DNA from 3 places in the Desulfomicrobium norvegicum genome. Region 3 is predicted to be linked to each of the others. Evidence: riboswitches for the same ligand, from Rfam matches in the RefSeq annotation. Region 3 holds a riboswitch; each other region holds the start of a gene.

Region 1 (5,176 bases), on a different contig from region 3:
GTAGAATGCCTCGACCTGCTCCGCGCCGATGCCGGGCGTCCCGCCGCGATCCTGCACGCTGCCCACGCAGGCCATGATCTCCTCGATGAGCGCCTGCGTACTCTGGTCGCGGGCCGAAATGGGCGTGATCACCCCGTCTCCGTTGAAAGGGGATTCATGCAGCAGGGCCTCGGTTCCGGCGACCTGCTCGATGGTGATGGCCTCGCTCCCTTCCTGACCCAAAAAGTTCTGGATCTGTCTGGCCGAGGACAAAAGCCGCCGTCCTTCCGGGGTGGAGTCGTCCAGGGCCGCCAGGGGCAGGGAAGAGCTTCCGGCCATGAGGGGGCGAAGGTCGCGCAGCACCGTGCAGACCCAGTTCACGGCGGCCAGGATCTCGGGAACCCTGACCCGGCCGTCGCCGTCGGTGTCGAGCATGGACAGGGTGCGCGGATCGAACTCAAGCCCGTCCACTGGACAGCTCAGGGCCGCCCACAGCTTCTGATCCAACTCGCCAAGATGGAGAAGATCCTCGGCCGTGTCGAGTCGAACCTGATCAAAACCGCCAAGGCGGAAAAAACGCCAGCGGTGCGAGGATGACGAACCAGTCTCCATGCGGTGCTCCTTGTGCGAGGACGATTGGGGGTGCGGACGGTGCGGGTATTTCTTACGCTCAACACGGAACCGATATCAAGAAAGAAAGCCCGTCATACGTGAACCGTATGCCGTCGCCGGGATGCTTTGGACCGTATCGCCGTCGCGTCCTTTTTTTTCCTGCGCGGCGTCAGGGGCAAAGAATGTTCGTCAGCGCGGCGATCTTGCCCCGGATGTCCTCGGCGGCGGTGATCTCGGTGACCAGGGCCATGCACCGGGCACCGTGGTTGGCCACTTCCTTGATGTTGTGCTCCTTGATTCCGCCGATGGCGACAAAAGGCAGATCGATATTGCGCGCGACGAAGTCCAGATAGTCAAAGCCCACGGGCGCGCAGACATCCTCCTTGGTCCGGGTCGCGAAGATCGGCCCGACACCTATGTAATCCGCGCCTCGTGATACTGCGGCACGGGCCTGTTCCGGGGAATGGGTCGAGAGGCCGACGGCCATGCCCTCGCCCACCAGGGCGCGCACGGCCTCGACCGGCAGGTCTTCCTGGCCCACGTGCACTCCGTCGGCTCCCGTCAGCAGGGCCAGATCGATGTCGTCGTTGACGATGAAGGCCGCGCCGGCCTCGCGGGTCATGGCGCGCAGCTGAAGGCATTCCTCGTACTTGAGTCCCATTTTTTTCGTCTTCTCGCGGTATTGGATGATGCGTATCCCGCCGTCCAGCATGGTCCGGACAACGTCCGCGTTGCGCCGTCCCAGGGAGAATTTCTCAGCGGTCAGCCCGTACAGGCCGCCTTCATGCATCAGCCGGGTCACAAGTTCGCGTCCGTTCATGCCTTTTCCTTATATATGGTGTGAAAATGGTTCAGAATCACGTCGGCCTGCATGGCCGCGGCCATGCCCACACAGGGAGACATGGGCGGATTCGGGATGTCGCAGGCCGTCACGTGGTCCCCGACAATGACGAGGCCCGGCCGCACGGCCCGGACAGTCATGCTCCCGGCGCGGCCGAATCCCCCGAGCCCCGACGCCCCGACCACGAGCCGGCCCGTCTGGGTCATGGTCTCGACGATGAGCTTCTTGGTGCGCGGATCGTCCACGGCCTCGACCACGGCGTCGCAGGATCCAAAAAGGCCGGTCATGTTCCGGGCGTTCACATGCAGATGAAGGGCCTCGATCCTGGCCGCCGGATTGATGGCCATGAGGTTGTCGCGCAGGGCCTCGACCTTGGGGCGGCCGACCTGGGCCAGCGTGAAATGCTGGCGGTTGAGGTTGGAAGGCTCCACCTCGTCCGCATCGGCCAGGACAAGGTCCGTGAATCCGCTGCGCACGAGGTGCACGGCGCAGTTGGAGCCAAGGCCTCCGGCGCCGATGATCCCGATCCGCACGGAACGCAGGAAGGAAAGGAAGCCCTCGTCCAGATAACGCTTCAGGCCGTGTTCAAAGGTGTTCACGCGCTGGCCTCGATGGGTTCCCAGTCCTTGAATACGGCCTGATATCCGCGTGAACGCAGCATGGCCTCGATCTCGGCCACGCTGCGCGGGTCGGAGATCTCGAACTGACCGGTCTTTGCGGGTTTGGCGTGTCCGCCCACGGCGGTGCTGACCCCTGCCGACATGCGTGTCACGCCCAGCGGCAGAATGTTGTCGCGAAAGCTCGGAGCCTCGCGGGTGGAGATGGTGATGGACAGGCGCGGCAGGAAGATGCGCAGGGCGGTCATGGCCTGCACCAGCTCCCGGTCGGAAACGATGCACGCCGGTTGAAACGCTCCTGCATGGGGGCGCATGCGCGGCAGGGACACGGCGATGTCCACGCCGGGATAGCGTTTTTGCAGCCAGGCCGCATGCAGGCCGACGGCGTAAATTTCCTGCCGCCAGTCGGTCAGACCAAGGAGCGCCCCGATGTTGACCACGCGCATGCCCGCCTCGGCTCCACGCTGCGGAGTGTTCAGCCGAAACGCATAGTCCCGCTTGGGTCCGGCCGGGTGCAGCTCGGCGTAAAGGACCGGGTCATAGGTTTCCTGGAAAACCGTCAGCCCGTCCACGCCCGCCCGGGTCAGGCGCGCGTAATCCGCCGTTTCCATGGGGTAGACCTCCACGGATATGGAGGGAAACAGGGGGCGCAGCACCTGCACGCAGGCTTCCAGATACGCAACGCCCGCCTTGCGCGGGGCCTCTCCGGTCAAGAGGAGCAGGTGCCTTAACCCCGTGGCGGCGATGGCCTCGCCCTCGGCCCGGACCTCGTCCAGGCTGAGCTGGCTGCGCGGAATGCTGTTTGGGGCCGCGAACCCGCAATAGCGGCAGTGGTTGGCGCAATGGTTGGAGACGTAAAGCGGGGTGAACAGACTCACCGTGCGGCCGAAATGGCTCAGGGTCAGCGCGTGGGCGCGGGCGGCCATGCTCTCCAGGTGCTCGTCCGCGGCCGGGGAGAGCAGGGCCGCGAATGCGGATGCATCGACGCGCGGGAGGTCCACGGCACGGCGCACGTCATCCCCGCTCACGGTTTCGAGATGCAGGGGAGTCTGGCCCAGACGAAGGGCTTCGGACAGAAAGCTCATGACGCGCCTTCCGTCCGGTCCAGAAATCCGGTCAGGGGCGAGGAGGCCTGGGCCAGGGTGGCGACCGCCCCGGGCCCGGCCAGCCAGGCTTCGCGTCCGGCCGTCACCGCCCGTCCGAAGGCCCGGCCCATGAGCACGGGATCAGCGGCCGTGGCGATGGCCGTGTTGACCAGACAGGCCGCCGCCCCCATCTCCATGGCCCGGCAGGCTTGGCTGGGAGCGCCGATGCCTGCGTCGACGATGATGGGCAGCTCCATCTCCTCGATGAGGATGCGGATCATCTCTTCGGTCCGAAGGCCCCGGTTGGTGCCGATGGGCGCCCCCAGCGGCATGATCGCCGCCGCCCCGGCATCGGCCAGGGAGCGGGCCACGTAGAGATCGGGATTCATGTACGGCAGGACCACGAAGCCTTCCCTGGCCAGAGTTTCCGTGGCCTTGGCGGTCTCGTATCCGTCGGGCAGCAGGTAGCGGTTGTCGGAAATGACCTCGATCTTGATCCAGTCCCCGCAGCCCATGGCCCGGGCCAGACGGGCGATGCGCACGGCCTCGTCGGCGTTGCGCGCCCCGGAGGTGTTGGGCAGCAGGGTCATGTGGGAGGGGATGTGCTTCATGACGTTGTCCGTCTTGCCGTCCAGGTCCACGCGGCGCAGGGCCACGGTGATGACCTCGGAGCCGGAGGCTTCGCACACGGGCGCGATGAGCGCGTCGTTGCCGTACTTGCCCGTGCCGGTGAACAGGCGGCTGCTCAGGCGCTTGCCGCCGATTTCAAAAATATCGGTATGTTCCATGGTGATTCTCGCTGTTTGCGGTGTGGGAAAGGTGTCTGGTCGTCATTGCCGGGGCAGGATCAGCCGCCGCCGACAAAGCTCAGCAGTTCGAGCCGGTCGCCGTCGCACAGGCTGGTGGCGGCGAATTTGTCGCCGGGCACGATGCTCTGGTTCAGTTCGGCCACGACCACGGCAGGATCGAGATTCATGGACAGGATCAGACCGTGCAGGGTCTGGCCGGTTTTTATGTCCTGGGTGCGTCCGTTGACGATGATGTGCATGGGTGCCTCCGCGTTTTTGTTGCAGGCCGGGCGGAGCGCAAAAAGAAAACCGCGCCGGATGGGGCGCGGTTCGATGAATGGGTGTTTTCCGGAACCAGCTTCCCTACGGCAGCATGATCTGCGTCAGGTCGTAAGGGTCGGGAACGTGTTCCCTCTCAGCCCATCGGGCTCCCCCAGCTTGTGATGGGTAGCATTATGTGGATCGGGCGGGGTTGTAAAGGTGAGGATGAGGATGAGGTGATTTGCGATGATGAGGTGATTTGCGATGATGAGGTGGTTTGCGATGATGAAGCGGGTTGCGAAGACAGGTCAGGTCACCGAGTGAGCGTTGCGGGGTGTTTTGGGCAAGGGCCGCCGAAACTCCCTCTCCGGCCTCGTAGAGTTCAGCCGTCGCCCCTCTGGACAGCGGCTCGCGCTCCGGACGACACGCGACGGCTGAACAAACGATGCCTGGATCGGTCAGACAGTCGCCGACCCTTGCCCAAAACACCCCGCAACGCTGCCGGACGTTCGAGGCTCCGTCGTTGCGTTGTGAAGGCAAAGACTTCCTCTTTGGCCTCGTAGAGTTCAGCCGTCGCCCCCCCTGAAAAGTGGATCGCGCTCTGGACGACACGCGACGGCTGAACAAACGATGCCTGGATCGGTCAGACAGTCGCCGGCCCTTGCCCAAAACACCCCGCAACGCTGCCGGACGTTCGAGGCTTCGTCGTTGTGTTGTGAAGGTAGTTATTTCTTCTTTTATTTCGAATAGTTGAGTTGATGCGTTAATGAGCGTTCTTGATGTCGCCGACCAGGATTCAATTTGTCGCAGCAAAAGTAGTCATTCCCGCGAAGGCGGGAATCCATCCTGCTGTTGCCTGTCTGTTTTGATGTCGCCGTCCAGGATTCAATCTGTCGCAGCAAAAAGTAGTCATTCCCGCGAAGGCGGGAATCCATCCTGCTGTTGCCTGTCTGTTTTGATGTCACCGTCCAGGATTCAATCTGTCGCAACAAA
Region 2 (5,176 bases), on a different contig from region 3:
CCTGGCCCGCTTTTCGGGCGAGAGTTCGCCCCGGAGCCTGGCTCCGAGCAGGACGTTGTCCCGCAGGGTCAGCCAGGGCAGGAGCAGGTCGTTCTGGCTCATCCAGGCCACCTGTGTCGAGCCTGTCCCGCCGGAGCCAAAACGGACCTGCCCGGAGAAGTCGAGGTTTGGAGCACCGGCCATGAGCTTCAGGAGGGTCGATTTGCCGCATCCGCTCGGCCCCAGGATGCAGGTCGTCCGTCCGCCCCCGAGGGTCAGGCTCAGGTCCGCGAACAGCGGTCGGCCCTCGAAATCGAGGGAGATGCCTTCAAGGGCGATGCCTGGTGCGGCCTGCGCGGTGGCGGGAGCGTACACGGCTATACGAAGAACCGGTGGAAGTGATGCACCGGCCCGTGTCCCTGGCCGATGACGTAGGCGGCTCCGGCCCGGATGGCTTCGCTGATGTATTCCTTGGCGTTGCGCACGGCCGTTTCCATGTCTTCGCCCCTGGCCAGGTTCGAGGCGATGGCCGAGGACAGGGTACAGCCCGTGCCGTGGTTGTTGCGGGTCTGGATGCGCACGCCCGGCAGGGTCACGACGCGCTTTTCATGGCCGATGTACAGGATGTCGTCGCTGTCGCCCGACTCCAGATGCCCACCCTTGACCAGCACGCTCCCCCGGCCCATGGCCGCGAGGTCCGTCAGCGCTTCCATGGCCGCCGCCTGCGTGGCTATGTCCCGGCCGAGCAGCACCGAGGCTTCGGGCAGGTTGGGTGTGATGAGCGTGGCCATGGGGATGAGCTCCGATTTCAGGGCGTCGATGGCTTCGTCCTGCAAAAGCTTGTCCCCGCTCTGGGCGACCATGACCGGGTCGAGCACGATGATCCCCACCCCGTGTCTGGCCAGCCCCCTGGCCACGGTGCGGATCAGTTCCGGGGAGAAGAGCATGCCGATCTTGACCGCGTCAGCCCCGATGTCGCCAAGCACCGCGTCCATCTGCGCGGCCACGAATTCGACGGGCACGGCGTGGATGCCGGTCACGCCCAGGGTGTTCTGGGCGGTCAGGGCGGTGATGACGCTGGCCCCATAGCAGCCGTGGGCCGCGATGGTCTTGAGGTCGGCCTGGATTCCGGCCCCGCCCCCGCTGTCGGACCCGGCGATGGTCAGTACGCGGTGATATTTGCGCTGGTTCATGAAAGCTCCTTGGCTGCACGGATGATGGTTCTGAGGCGGGAGGCAGCCTCTCTTGGATCTGGGGCCGAGACGATGGCCGAGACCACGGCGATGCCGTCACACCCTGCCCGGATGACCTCGGCCGCGTTGCCCGGGCCGATGCCGCCGATGCCGACCAGGGGCAGGGACACGGCCGCGCGGATGGCGGCCACGCCCTCAAGGCCCAGCGCCGGGGCCGTGTCGGTCTTGGTCGGGGTGGAGAAGACGGGGCTCACGCCCACGTAGTCCGCACCCTCGGCTTCGGCGCGCAGGGCGTCCTCCACGCACTCGGCCGAGATGCCGATGAGCATGCCCGGACCCGTCAGGCGCCGGGCGTCGGCGATGAGCATGTCGGTCTGGCCCAGGTGCACGCCGTCGGCGCCCACGGCCAGGGCCACGTCGATGCGGTCGTTGATGATGAGCGGGACGCCGGTTCCGGCCAGCAATTCACGCACGGCCCGCGCTTCGGCCACGAATTCGCGGGTCGCGCAGCGCTTTTCCCGCAGCTGCACGCAGGTCACTCCCCCGGTCACGGCGGCGCGGACGATGTCCGCGGTGGAGCGGCCAAGGGACAGCCTCCTGTCCGTGACCAGGTACAGGGACAGATCAGGCATGGTGTTCCTCGTGGATGCGGCATTCCTTGGCCAGGTCCTCGGGCGTCAGATTGAAGAGAGCGTCCAGGAGATGGATCTGAAAGGAGCCGGGGCCGGAGGCCTGCGTGCCCGCCCTCTCTCCGGCCAGTCCCAGGAAGGCCAGGGCAGAGGCGGCGGCGGAGACGGGATCGGGGTCCACCGCGTGGAAGGCGCCGACCAGGGCCGTGGCCGAGCAGCCCGTGCCCGTGACGCAGGGCATGAGCGAGTGCCCGCCCTCGATGACCAGCGTGCGCCGTCCGTCGGTGACCAGATCGGTGGGCCCGGTGATGGCCAGGGTGGTGCCCAGTTCGCGGGCCAGGGCCCCGGCGGCCTTGGCTGCGTCCTCGATGGAGTCCGTGGAGTCAACGCCCTTGGTGGTTGCGTTCTGTCCAGCCAGGGACAGGATCTCGGAGGCGTTGCCGCGCACCACGCTGACCTTTGTCCAGGCCAGGATGGATTTCGCGGCCTCGGTGCGCAGGGTCGTCGCTCCAGACCCCACCGGGTCGAGGATGATGGGCTTGCCGAGCGCCGTGGCCCTGCGTCCAGCCTTGAGCATGGCCGCCACCCAGACATCGGTCAGCGTGCCTATGTTCAGTACCAGCGCCCCGGCGTAGGCGACCATCTCTTCGACTTCGTTTTCGGCGTGGGCCATGACCGGAGACGCGCCGCAGGCCAGAAGGGCGTTGGCGGTGTAGTTCATGACCACGAAATTGGTGATGTTGTGAACAAGCGGTTTGTTTTGTCTAAGGGCGCGCAGGTTGTCTGCGGCCTTGCGGGCTGGATCGGACACGGTGCACCTCGCACTGCTGTTGATATTTGGGGCAGCAGGGGCGAGGAATGGGGGGATTGGCCGGTCATGGCCTCAAGTCTTGCAATTCCCTTCGCTGGCATGATCCAGATCAGGTTCAACGGGTATCATCTCAGGCTCCTCGCCACCCCTGCAAAAACTGATTTCTGGCTAGGACAAGCGCGTTTGGCTGTCAAGCTCACTCCCCGGCGACGCAGTTCCGCCCGGCGTCCTTGGCCTTGTAAAGGGCCTGGTCCGCGCGCAGCAGGGTCGTGTCCACGGGTTCGCCGGGCCTGTGAATCGTGAAGCCGATGCTGACCGTCGGGGCGGGAATTTCGTCGCGGATTCTTTGTGCTCCGGTCACGGCCTGGCGCAGTCGTTCCGCCACGACCGGGGCGCTGACTGCGTCGCAGGCCGGGAAGAGGAACAGAAATTCCTCTCCGCCCCAGCGCGCGCACATGTCGTATTCACGCAGGGAAAGTTCCAGGGCCCGGGCCACGGCCTGCAGCAGCTGATCCCCGGCGGCGTGTCCGAAGTTGTCGTTTACCTCCTTGAAATGGTCGAGGTCGGCGATCATGACGGCGAATCCGCCTTCTGGTTTTCGCGTTGCCCGGGAAGCGGCCTCGTCCAGGCGCACGGTCATGTAGCGGCGGTTGGGCAGGCCTGTCAGGGAGTCATAGTTGGAGGCGTGCTCCAGACGCTCCTTGAGCTGATGCAGCATGGTCTGGTACTGGTCGCTGATGCGCACGATTTTTTCCAGCTGCCGGACTTTCTTTTCGTAACTGGCCAGATAGCCCTGGCTGCGCTCGCGTTCGGCGGCCTGAAAACGGTCCGCGATGTGGGTCAGCCGGTCCAGCAGGCGCTGCTGGTCGAGGTAGCGCTCAAAGAGCATGCCAAGCGCTTCCTTCCATCCTTCCGGAGGCGTTTCAGCGCCAAGAATGGCCTCGATGCTCCGCTCTAGACTGTCTTCAGGCGGACACTGCGGCATGATCATGACCTCGGGGCGATGGTGAAGGGAAAGGTGCAGTCTTCCTTGAATTCCTCGGCCAGTTCGCCGACGCGTTCGTTGTCCGGATCATAGTTCCATGCGACGCTGACCGGTCGCCCGCTCTGGTGGGATTCCTCCAGGCGGTCGAAGATGTCCATCATGGCCCGGATGCTGCTGGTGTTGAGATAGATCAGCTCCAGGTCGAAGGCGAGGGGGCGGTCGTCATTCTTCAGAAAATCGTCGATCCAGTCGATGATCGGCTGAAAGAATTCAAAGGGATTCTCGGGGTATGAATCTCCGGCCATGAAGACACGTCCCTGCTCGTTGTCGGCGCGGACCATCGGAGTGCTGGGTGTTTGGGCGATATCTAGATTGTTCATGTTCTTCTCGTACTTTTTTGAGTCTTTCTACAGTACGACGCGCAGGCTCAGGAAGCTTCGCGTCTCGTCGATGTCGCGCACCGTGACAGCCAGGGGGCGTGAGGCCTTGCGGGCCATGTCGATGATCCCCAGACCCGCGCTGCCGTTCAATCCCTCGCGCGGCTGGCGCAGCTGGGTCTTGAAGAGGGCCTTGAGCGCGGCACGGTCCAGGACCGCCAGGCCGTCCACGCGTTCCTTCAGGGTGATTCCGTCCTCGCGGGTGACGACATTGCCCGCGCTGATCACATAGTGTTCATCCTCGCGGGACACGACGATGGCCGCGCTGGCCGCGCCTGTCAGCTTCGGGTGCTGGTCCGCGTAGCGACGGATGTTCTGGGTCATTTCTATATAAACGGAAAAAATGTCGGCCACGGCGCTGGGCGCTTCCTGCTGATGGTTGAGGTAGTCGCGCAGGGCGCGGCCGATCTCCTCGATCAGGGCGGCGTTGATGGGGCCGTTGAAGCAGACCATGATCTGTTGACGGTCAAAGATTTCGCGCAGGTCGTAAAGGTCGGGTGTGCTCATGAAGCGATCTCCTTGGAGGAATCAGCCGGCGTTTGGTCGAAACGAAAGGCCAGCACGGTGATGTCGTCGCGTTGCGGGTTGTCTCCACGGTATTCTTGCAGGGCGGTGGTCAGGGCCTTTTCCTGGGCTGCAAGCGCAAGGCCCGAGTGGGCCTCAAGCCAGTTCACGAAGCCGCTTCGCCCGAAAGGCAAGCCTCTTTGTCCCCCGGATTGGTCCAGAATTCCGTCCGTGACAAGATAAAAAACAGTGTCCGGTTCAAGGTCCAGAGTTCGGCAGGTGAAGTTTCTGGATCGGCGGTCGTTGATTCCGCCCCGGTCACCCCGGTAATGCTCGACCTGTGCTCCCCTGGCCGTGAAGAGGTCGATGTGGGCTCCGGCGAAATGAACCTTGCGGGTTTCCCATTCAACGAAGCACAGCCCGATGTCCATGGACGTGGCCAGGCGCTCCAGGCGTTTGGTGTCCGGCATCATGGCGCGCACGGCCTTGTCCGCACTCTCAAGCAGCGCGGCCGGGTTATTCCAGCTCTGTTCCATGGTGGCGCGTTCCAGGGCCGCGTGAGCGATCATGGTCATGAAGGCTCCCGGCACTCCGTGACCGGCACAGTCGATGACTCCGAACAGGCAGCCCTCGGCCCG
Region 3 (5,176 bases):
GACTTCCGAGACAGGAAGCGCGTGCCAGGTTCTGTGTTCATTGCCGGGGAAATCGGTCATGTTCTCTTTCCTGTCGGACCCTCCGCAGCCGGCGCACGCCTGCTGAGGAGGGATCGGTTGCAAGAGCGCTGTTTGTGAAATCCCCTTCACGGTAACGCCGGAGAACGCTCAAGGCAATGCGCCCCGATCCTTGGTTACCCTAAAGGGGGATCGGGGCGCATTGCGAACCTCCGTGCCTGCCGCCTCGTCAAAATACGGCGACGGGCCGGATATTGCGGTCCGTCATTCAGGAAGGGCATCCCCGACGCAGGGAATTGTGGGCATCCATGGCGCAGAGCTTGCCGCACATGGTGCAGGTCTTTCCTTCGCTGGCGCGGTTTTCCTCCCAGCGGCGCCGGGGCAGATCTTTATCCAGGGCCGCCGCGAACATGCCTTCCCAGTCCAGTTCCTTGCGGCAAACGGACAAAGCGCGGTCCCTGTCCATGGCGCCTTGAACGCCCTTGGCGATATCACCGGAATGCGCCGCGATGAGCGTACTGATCACGCCCTGATGCACATCGTCCATGTCAGGCAGGCAGAGATGCTCGGCGGGAGTCACATAGCACAGAAAATCCGCACCCGCGGCCGCCGCGACAGCCCCTCCGATGGCGGCGGTGATGTGGTCGTACCCAGGCGCTATGTCCGTGGTCAAAGGGCCCAGCACATAAAAGGGCGCGCCGTCGCAGATGCGCTTTTGCAGCATGACATTGCCCGCGATCTGATTCAGGGGCATGTGTCCCGGCCCCTCGATCATGACCTGGACACCTCTGGCCCTGGCCCGCCTGCCCAGTTCCCCGATGACCAGCAGCTCCTGGATCTGCGCGGAGTCCGTGGCGTCGCTGACCGCTCCGGGGCGCAGTCCGTCACCCAGGCTCAGGGTGACATCGAAGCGGAACGCGATGTCGAGGAGTCTGTCGAATTCCTCCAGCAACGGATTTTCACGGTTGTTGCGTTCCATCCAGGCCGCCAGGAGCGCCCCGCCCCGGCTGACGATCCCGGCCACCCGATCCTGCCCATGCGTCCTGGCCACGGCCTGGCGGGTCACACCGCAGTGCACGGTGATGTAATCAAGCCCCTCCGCGCACTGCGCCTCGATGGATTCGAGCAGCAAGGAGGCGGTCATGGCTTCTATTGAGTGTCCGGCATCGACCAGATCGGCGGCCACCGCATACAGAGGAACGGCCCCGACCATGACCGGCGAATGATGCAGGATCGCACGCCTGGTGGTCATCAGATCGCGGCCCGTGGACAGGTCCATGACGCTGTGCGCTCCGGCCCTGACCGCGACGTCTAGCTTGGCCAACTCAATGTCCAGCGCACCCTGCACTCCGGATGTACCGATGTTGGCGTTGACCTTGGTTTTCAGGCCCGCGCCAATCCCCTCGACGGAAAAAGTCCGCCCCACGTTTTTTGGAATGACGATCCGCCCCTGCGCAACGCCCTCACGGATGATTTCAGGATCCAGACTCTCCTTCTCCGCCACTACCCGCATTTCAGGGGTAATCGTTCCCTCTCGGGCTAAACTCGACTGTGTCATGTTGACCTCGGTTGAAAATGAAAAAAGCCGTTCTCCAGCAAAGGAAAACGGCCGCACGAGCGTCACCATGTTTTTTCGTTTTCCTACGCTGGAATTATCCAGATCAGGTTCAAAGGGTATAATCTCAGACTCATGCGAGCCACCCCTAACTTCTGTCGTGGTGCTTAGTCGGTTCCAAACCCAAGGTCAACGGCGGGATCTTTCAAGGTGCGAACCCTGCGATCCGGTGGCGCAGGGCGATTATTTCTTCGCGTAGCGGGTCCTCGCCCGGCAAATCCCGCACGGCCTCGTCCAAAAGCCTCAAGGCCTCGGCTTTCTCGCCAGTTCGGGACAGGACCAGCGCCCGGGTGCTCTTGAAAAGCACGTTGCCGGGCTCGATCTTCAGAGCCTGGGCGGACCATTTCAGAGCGTCCCGCTCCTGCCCCAGATTTGTCTGGGCAAAGGCCAGATTGTTCATGGCTTCAGGATTTTCTGGATTTCGCTTCAGGGCCTGCCGGTAACTGGCCGCGGCTTCTTTCCAATCACCCAGGGCCGCGTGCACGTTGCCCAGATTGATGAGCGGCTGATCCCAGGAGCGGTCCCTGGCGGCCGCGGTTTCGTAGGCCCCGAGGGCCAGATCAAGTTCTCCGGAGGCCTCGTAGGAGGCCCCCAGATCATTGTGCTCCCTGGCATCCAGCGGATCGGAGAGCACGACAATCCTGGGCGTGGCGCAGCCGCCCAGGGCAAAGGCGAGGCAAAGGACAAGACAGCATGCAAGGCGCACGGTTCACTCCAGAAACAGATATAGTCGGTTCATGCGTTCCCAGCGGTCGAGCAGCTCGCGGTCGAGCAGGAACATGTCCCCGCTGGTACCAATGTGCATGAGCAGCCCGGCGGAATCGTATCCATAGACAACCACGTAATGCCCCTGGCTGAACATCTTCGTGCCCATGTCGAGCATGAGGATGACCGGCCCTCCAGAGTCGATCATTGCTCGGACCATGTCCAGGTCGCCGCGCCCGGATCGGGTCGTGAAACCCAGGGACCGGGCATGGTTCTCCATGTCGGGAAGCAGCGATCGCTCAAGGCCCGGGGTGAAGACGCGGCGCGTCACTTCATCCAGCGCAACATTCCTGCCGTGAAAAGCCAGCACCGAGGCCAGGGCCGCCGGTCCGCAGTCATTGACCTTGGTCTGGGGAACGAACGGAACCTGTAGACGCACCGCACGGGGAAAAGAGTCCTGAACCGGCTGAAAGGCGGGGCGCTGCATACACCCCGCACAGGAGAACACCAGAATCAGGAGCAGCGGGCAAAGCGCTCTAGCTGATGACAATGCGCTTGTCGCTTATGTGCAGGATGAGCACGACCAGCAAAATGACCAGCAGGACCGCGATGACCGCCCCGAGAATGCCGCCGCCCACGTCGCCGGAGAGACCGGCCAGCTGATGCAGCTGCTCGTCGGAAAGCGAACCGAGCTTGGCGTCCACCTCTTCCGGAGTCAGGCCGTAGTCAGCCAGCCGCTGGGTCACGACCTTGTTCTCCAGGGCGCTCTGGATGGAAGCGATGTCGGCGCTGCGCTCGGACACGATCTCGCCCGAAGACAGGCGGCTTTGCGCCAGAAAGGCATCGGCGTTGGACGGAATGAACGCGATAAAGAGATAAGCGACCAGAATCGGCCAGCACACGCGCGTGTTGAAAAACCATTTTTGTCGATTCATGCTTCAAGCCTCCATGAAATTACGGTCACAAGCTCCACTACTTCCCGGCGCACACCGGCGACATCTGTCAGACGGAGCAATCCTTTGGGAAAAGTAACCGCTTCTTACAGCGTCCGAGGCTTGATAGTCAAACCGCTTCCATGCGCAAGCCCCGCTGCATGCCGAAATGGACGACATCGCGAACATCCGGCTTGCACGACATGGACGAACGCGAGGGACCGCATACAAAAATTCGCTTGACGTCGTTGCGTTCAAATCGGCCAATCATGAACTTCAAAGAATTTAGCAACGAACCGGAACGACGTATGACAAAGATTTATCCTGCATCGTGACTTGGCGTGTTACATTTCAAATGTCTTACACATAGACCTATTGACATTCACCAGTATTAAGACTTTAGATTTAAAAACTACAGCATTTGTTTTTGCACAAAAGTGAAAAAGGACCTTTGGTTGAAATAGAACGCGATGCATCCTGCAAAAAGCGCTTTCTATTCTCAAACCACCCAAGGAGTGTTCAATGAGCCCCAATTTGGCCAAACCTTTCATAAGCGCAACCAAGCATGTACTCTCCGCCACTGCGGCTCTTGAGGTCGTGGCTGGCCCGCCCTATGTGAAAAAAGACAAGATTGCCTGCGGCTGTGTTTCCGCGTTGATCGGCATCACCGGCGACAAAAAAGGGACTTTCTGCATCTCTTTCGACAAGAACACGGCCGTTTACATAGTCCGGCAAATGCTCGGCGACGCCATCGAGGATGTCGTGCAGGACGTGCAGGACGCCATGGGCGAAATCACGAACATGATCTCCGGCCATGCACGGGTCGGCCTGGTCGATCTGGGCTTTAAACTGCAAGGCTCCACACCGTCGGTCATCATGGGAGACAACCACTCAATATCATACCGGACCTCGGCGCGGGCCATCGCCATCCCCTTTTCCTGTCAGGCTGGAAAGTTCACCCTCGAATTCTGCTTCGACTAGAACGACCCGCATCGTAGTCACAAAGGCAGAGGCATCGTCACACCAATGGCGCTAGGCACGCTCCAGCCCGAAAGAGGCTGGACAGCCGATTTACGCCCCGACTGCCATCCTCCGACCGCTTCCTCCCGAACTCCGCCGTCCCGAAAGCGATCTCTCGAAAGCCCTGCCGATTGGTATCGCCATGCCGTCATTGCGGTTCGAATACAAAAACAGTAATCACTCTCAAAAGCATCCCTTTTTTGCATCCAACCCCACTGGAGCGCCATGTCTTCTCAAGATCAAAATCCACTCGCCGGACAAGGCTGGAATTTCGACAATACCTACACCCGTCTGCCCGAATCACTTTTCGTGCGTCAAAAGCCTGTGGCTGTAAAAAAGCCGGGCCTTGCCCTCCTGAACCGCGAACTGGCGTCGTCCCTGGGCCTTGATGCGGACAGCCTCGACGGTCCGGAAGGGGCCGCCGTTTTTGCCGGAAACAGCCTCCCCGCAGGAGCGGACCCCATTGCCCAGGCCTACGCGGGGCATCAGTTCGGACATTTCACCATGCTCGGCGACGGCCGCGCCATTCTCCTTGGCGAACATGTCACCGCCAAGGGCGAGCGCTTCGACATCCAGCTCAAGGGCTCGGGCCAGACCCCATTTTCCCGCCGGGGCGATGGACGCGCGGCCCTTGGGCCCATGCTCCGCGAATACGTCATCAGCGAGGCCATGCACGCCCTTGGAATCCCGACCACGCGCAGCCTCGCCGTGGCCACCACCGGCGAACCCGTACACCGCGAAACAACCCTGGCGGGAGCCGTCCTGACCCGCGTGGCGAGCAGCCACATCCGCGTGGGCACCTTTGAATACCTTGCGGCGCGCGGCAAGACCGAGGACCTGCGCATCCTGGCCGAATACACCATCCGCCGACATTACCCGGAACTTG

What was found. A riboswitch is a leader RNA that binds a small molecule or an ion and turns the genes downstream of it on or off. The one in region 3 is predicted to bind thiamine pyrophosphate.
Region 1: it holds a riboswitch for thiamine pyrophosphate, as region 3 does, so the genes downstream of both, thiS (sulfur carrier protein ThiS) here and thiC (phosphomethylpyrimidine synthase ThiC) in region 3, are expected to answer to the same signal.
Region 2: it holds a riboswitch for thiamine pyrophosphate, as region 3 does, so the genes downstream of both, thiM (hydroxyethylthiazole kinase) here and thiC (phosphomethylpyrimidine synthase ThiC) in region 3, are expected to answer to the same signal.

Annotation. Positions count from the first base shown of each region.
Region 1 is NZ_FOTO01000020.1:16,177-21,352, reverse strand. Features, by position in the region: gene BMZ24_RS18430 (hypothetical protein) at 1-591, opposite strand, end outside; gene thiE (thiamine phosphate synthase) at 761-1,411, opposite strand; gene thiF (sulfur carrier protein ThiS adenylyltransferase ThiF) at 1,408-2,031, opposite strand; gene thiH (2-iminoacetate synthase ThiH) at 2,028-3,134, opposite strand; gene BMZ24_RS18410 (thiazole synthase) at 3,131-3,922, opposite strand; gene thiS (sulfur carrier protein ThiS) at 3,982-4,182, opposite strand; TPP riboswitch at 4,266-4,367, opposite strand.
Region 2 is NZ_FOTO01000007.1:125,025-130,200, reverse strand. Features, by position in the region: gene BMZ24_RS11920 (ABC transporter ATP-binding protein) at 1-354, opposite strand, end outside; gene thiD (bifunctional hydroxymethylpyrimidine kinase/phosphomethylpyrimidine kinase) at 357-1,172, opposite strand; gene thiE (thiamine phosphate synthase) at 1,169-1,804, opposite strand; gene thiM (hydroxyethylthiazole kinase) at 1,797-2,612, opposite strand; TPP riboswitch at 2,680-2,771, opposite strand; gene siaD (biofilm regulation diguanylate cyclase SiaD) at 2,809-3,603, opposite strand; gene siaC (biofilm regulation phosphoprotein SiaC) at 3,600-3,977, opposite strand; gene siaB (biofilm regulation protein kinase SiaB) at 4,005-4,541, opposite strand; gene siaA (biofilm regulation protein phosphatase SiaA) at 4,538-5,176, opposite strand, start outside.
Region 3 is NZ_FOTO01000001.1:46,877-52,052, forward strand. Features, by position in the region: gene BMZ24_RS00195 (cation-translocating P-type ATPase) at 1-60, opposite strand, end outside; gene thiC (phosphomethylpyrimidine synthase ThiC) at 287-1,576, opposite strand; TPP riboswitch at 1,640-1,733, opposite strand; gene BMZ24_RS00205 (tetratricopeptide repeat protein) at 1,779-2,339, opposite strand; gene BMZ24_RS00210 (cysteine peptidase family C39 domain-containing protein) at 2,343-2,825, opposite strand; gene BMZ24_RS00215 (PA2779 family protein) at 2,875-3,273, opposite strand; gene BMZ24_RS00220 (chemotaxis protein CheX) at 3,793-4,251, shown strand; gene BMZ24_RS00225 (protein adenylyltransferase SelO) at 4,516-5,176, shown strand, end outside.